Regions from separate parts of the Pseudoalteromonas sp. bablab_jr011 genome, predicted to be linked through region 1. Evidence: predicted binding sites of a transcription regulator. Region 1 holds the regulator's gene; the other holds the start of a gene.
What was found. Region 1 encodes LexA, which represses DNA repair genes until DNA is damaged. Its sites were predicted from a motif close to TACTGTATNNNNATACAGTA; they were not measured.
Positions count from the first base shown of each region.

Region 2: umuD (translesion error-prone DNA polymerase V autoproteolytic subunit) is a predicted target of LexA. The motif match lies at 1,286-1,305, and genes of this name have one in related genera.

Region 1 is NZ_JACDWU010000283.1:60,776-62,983, forward strand. It holds gene coxB (cytochrome c oxidase subunit II) at 1-460, opposite strand, end outside; gene lexA (transcriptional repressor LexA) at 1,004-1,621, opposite strand; gene JIG41_RS16490 (PaaI family thioesterase) at 1,795-2,208, shown strand, end outside.
Region 2 is NZ_JACDWU010000332.1:30,675-32,882, reverse strand. It holds gene JIG41_RS22180 (3'-5' exonuclease) at 1-691, opposite strand, end outside; gene umuD (translesion error-prone DNA polymerase V autoproteolytic subunit) at 1,332-1,781, shown strand; gene umuC (translesion error-prone DNA polymerase V subunit UmuC) at 1,789-2,208, shown strand, end outside.

The sequences.
Region 1 (2,208 bases):
GATTATCTATTTGATCTTTCGGTGTCGCTAAAATCGAATAGAAAGCAATATCTTCTCCCATGTATTCATAGTGCCACTTCCACTGCGACCCTGTTACTTTGACTGTAATATCTGCTTTTGAAGCATCTTCCATGGCAATAAGCGTTTTGGTGGCAGGGATCGCCATAGCGATTAAGATCACAAATGGAATTGCAGTCCAAAGTATCTCAACCTTCGTGCTTTCATGGAATTGGGCAGGCTTTGCTCCTTTAGACTTACGATGATGTATCAAAGCCCAAAACATCACCGCAAATACGATGATGCCAATCACACAACAAATAATAAATATCGTCATATGTAATTCATAAACATTATTACTTATATCAGTGACACCTTTACGCATATTGAATTGGCTATTTGCCAAAGCAAGTTGCGGAAGTGCTACCAATATAAGCCACAAGGTGTAACGCAGTTTACCCATGTGACAGCTCCTTTTATTGCTATTGCAAGACGCAAAGCGAAAAGGCGTTACAGCTGGTGCCCATTCGTTTTTTTTATTGTTTAAATACCCAAACCAATCGATGGTTGATGTGTCATCTGCAAACAGCTTGGGTCTGTGTATCATCACGACGCAATGAACGACACACTCATTGTTTAACCCCCTTACACATTTGTTGTGTGTCTTTTTCGTAAATAGGTGTTAATACAATGTACTTAACCAATTAGTTAAAAAATGAGCAATAAGCAAGTTTTTGTGGTAATAAATGTTTATTTTGGTGCAAAAATAACAACTATAATCAGCGCGTTAATTAATACTTAAGGCAAGTATAAAAACTTAAAAAGAAAGGAAAACTGCGCCGTATAAGGCTTTATGTAGAAAGTAAGGGTTAACAAATCTTAGGTAAACGGTCAAAAACAAACAACGCACCAAATTGAATCAATTTGGTGCGTTGTTTCAAAAAAGTTTAGCAAAGCAGATAAAGAAATTACTCTGCTTGTAACGATTAACGCGTAATATAAAAAGCTACATCCAATCAGCGTTGCGAATAACCCCAACAGCTAAGCCTTCAATATTAAATGACTCATGCTCTAAGTCCACTTCAATCGGGGCAAACTCTTCATTTTCAGCATGCAAAAATACTTTACGTCCTGCTTTTTCTAAACGTTTTACAGTCACATCGTCATCGACACGTGCCACAACAACTTGGCCATTTTCTGCAACTTGCGTTTTGTGTACTGCCAGTAAGTCACCATCCATGATGCCAATGTCTTTCATACTCATGCCGTTAACTCGCAATAAGAAGTCTGCAGCGGGTTTAAACAATGCAGGGTCAACCTGACAATGGCTTTCTACATGCTCTTGCGCCAAAATAGGTTCACCCGCGGCAACACGCCCAATCAGTGGTAAGCCAAGCTGTTCTGGCTCGTCTTCTTCGACTAATTGAATGCCTCGGCTTGCTCCAGGCTTCATTTTAATCATGCCTTTTTTTGCCAGTGCTTTTAGATGCTCTTCAGCGGCATTGGCACTTTTAAATCCCAATGTTTGCGCTATTTCAGCACGCGTAGGTGGCATACCAGTGTCTTTAATAAATACTTTAATAAGTTCTAAAATTTGCGATTGGCGTTTTGTTAATGGGCGCATACAACTGGTTTTCCATACAGTACATTTAACTGTGAGTATATACAGTTATCTGAAAATCGCAAATTTAAATTCCCCTTCCTCTCATGATAAAAAACAAGCATTGAACGGTGGGGATAGATACCATATTGTATACCGATATTTCACTTAAGAAGTTAGTTTGCGAAGGAAACACAATGAGCATTTGGTATCAACCATTCACCCTCGAATTATGTAAAGAACTCGAACAGGGTATTACTGGGCAAGGCACATTAATGAAAACAATGGGCATTGAAATAACCGAAATCGGCGACGATTATTTAGTGGCCACTATGCCCGCTATTCCAGAGCATCATAACCCTATGGGGATGGTCCATGGTGGTGCTAATGTTGTTTTAGCAGAGACTGTAGCAAGTTATGCAGCCAATTTTGTGGTCGACTTCACCGCATATTATGCTGTTGGCCAAGAAATAAATGCCAATCACATTAAAGCCTCTCGAAAAGGCCTCTTAACAGCCACGGCAAAGCCACTGCACTTAGGTAAGCGAACATCTGTATGGGAAATTAAAATAACGAATGCGGCAGGTGAACTATGCTGCGTATCACGAATG
Region 2 (2,208 bases), on a different contig from region 1:
CACGAACTAACACAGTTCGCCTGTCTGCTTCAGACAACAAGTTTGCAACGGACTCGGGCAACAAATGAAACAACCAGGCCATCGCCAAACAATCGGTTGCAGCTCGGTGTCCTTCATAGAACCAACCTAAGCGAAGCAGCAGGTACTCAAGCTTTCGACTTTCAAAACCCAGCGCCTTCCAATCTATGCCACTGGCTGAACAGGCCCAAGATAGATGTCCTAATGCACCAAACCGATTTTCAAAGAAAGGACGATCAAACTGTGCATTGTGTGCAACCACCAGCGGATCATCGGATAACCAACTCGCTACCAGTAAATCATCAATGCGCTGGCCTTGCACCATTTCATCGGTGATACCGGTTAACTCGGTAATCAGCTCAGGGATTGGCTTGCCGGGATCTTCATAAAGACTGATCACATCAACAATCGACACAATCCTCTTAGCCGAAGGGCTGTAAAGCACCTTAACCATGCCAAGCTCAATAATGGACTCGTCATCGGCAGACAGTCCGGTCGTCTCTGTATCGAGCAGCACCATTGGCTGTTCATCACCGACCACAGGAGAGAGTTCAAGTGGCCAAGACTGCGGTTCACGCGTTAAAGGAATGCGTTCCAGCAATCTAAAATCTTCTGGTCTTTCTGGGATATCCGCGAGGCGCTCTAGCGGAAATGGCGCTGGGGCTCTTGTCATTGATGGTTCCTCTTCAATTCTATTGTTCGCTTTGGGTTATTTCACTGTGCCACAGGTTGTACAAAATGCACCTTGGATACCTCAGCGTTTTTTTTGATCTTTCTACTGGGTGAACCCATGTATGAAGGCTTTGACTAAGCCTTTCAGAAAGCCTTAGCTAAACCGTTTAGGTAACCCTTACCGATACCCTTTACGTATGGCTTAGCCACCCCCTTTTCAAACGGTTGCAAAAGGCTTGAACTGAGTTCGACTGAGCATTTTAATGATGCTCCTTACTTCGCTTTAAGCCAGTAAATTCAATACGAAGCAGAATTTTACCAACTCTTTCTAAACCCTTTGCGAAGGGTTCAACAAGCCTTGTCTGACAGTTACCTAACCCATGCTTTAACCAGTAGCAGTAACAGGATCAGTAACAGAAACAAGAGCAGTAGGCAGAAGCAGTATTGTCCAAGCCTTGCAGGCTTTGACGAAGGCGAGCAATCCCCACATCAAGCTTTTCACCACAAAAAAGAAATCACCCACGACACAACGTCTTACTCGAACAACTACAGTTTTACCTACAATTTTACTTGTAGAAATCAGCATAGCATTAGATACTGTATAAACAAACAGTATTAATTATGATTTTTCGAGGTTCGTCATGAGTGTCTCGCTGATAGGCCGTAGCGGCGCACTTGCCTTCATCAAAGCCAAGCGCCTTCGTATACCATTATTCATGGAACGTGTTTCTGCTGGTTTTCCCTCACCAGCGCAGGATTATGTTGAGCAAACGCTCGACCTTAACGAACTGTGTATCAAGCGACCGGCTGCAACGTTCTTTGTGCGTGTTGAAGGTGATTCAATGATTGATGCCGGGATTCATCCAGATGATATTTTGGTGGTTGATCGCTCTGTCCAAGCAGAACACGGTGACATTGTCATCGCTGGTATCCATGGTGAACTCACGGTAAAGGAGCTTCAACTAAGGCCGTGCGTCATGCTGATCCCAAGAAACCAGGTGTATGAGCCCATTCATATTCCTGAAGGGACAGAGTTAGAGATATTTGGTGTGGTCACCAATGTGGTGCGAAACATGCGCCGCAAGTCGTGACTATCCCATGCCTGTATTTGCCTTGGTGGACTGCAACAATTTTTACGCCAGTTGTGAGAAGCTGTTTCGTCCTGATTTAAAAGATACGCCGGTTGTGGTGCTGTCTAACAATGACGGCTGCGTGGTTGCACGCTCACGTGAAGCTAAGTTACTCGGTATAAAAATGGGCGTACCCGTCTTTCAGATCAAAGCTGAAATGCAGCGCCATGGCATTTTGGCATTCTCGTCCAATTACGCGCTGTACGCAGATTTGAGCAGTCGAGTGATGCGCACTTTGGAAGAGATGGCACCACGAGTAGAGGTTTACTCCATTGACGAAGCGTTTTTGGACTTAACCGGTATTGAGTCTGCCATATCCCTTGTCGAGTTCGGACAACAAGTGCGAGAGCGGATAGGTCACTGGATTGGGATCACCGTCTGTGTAGGC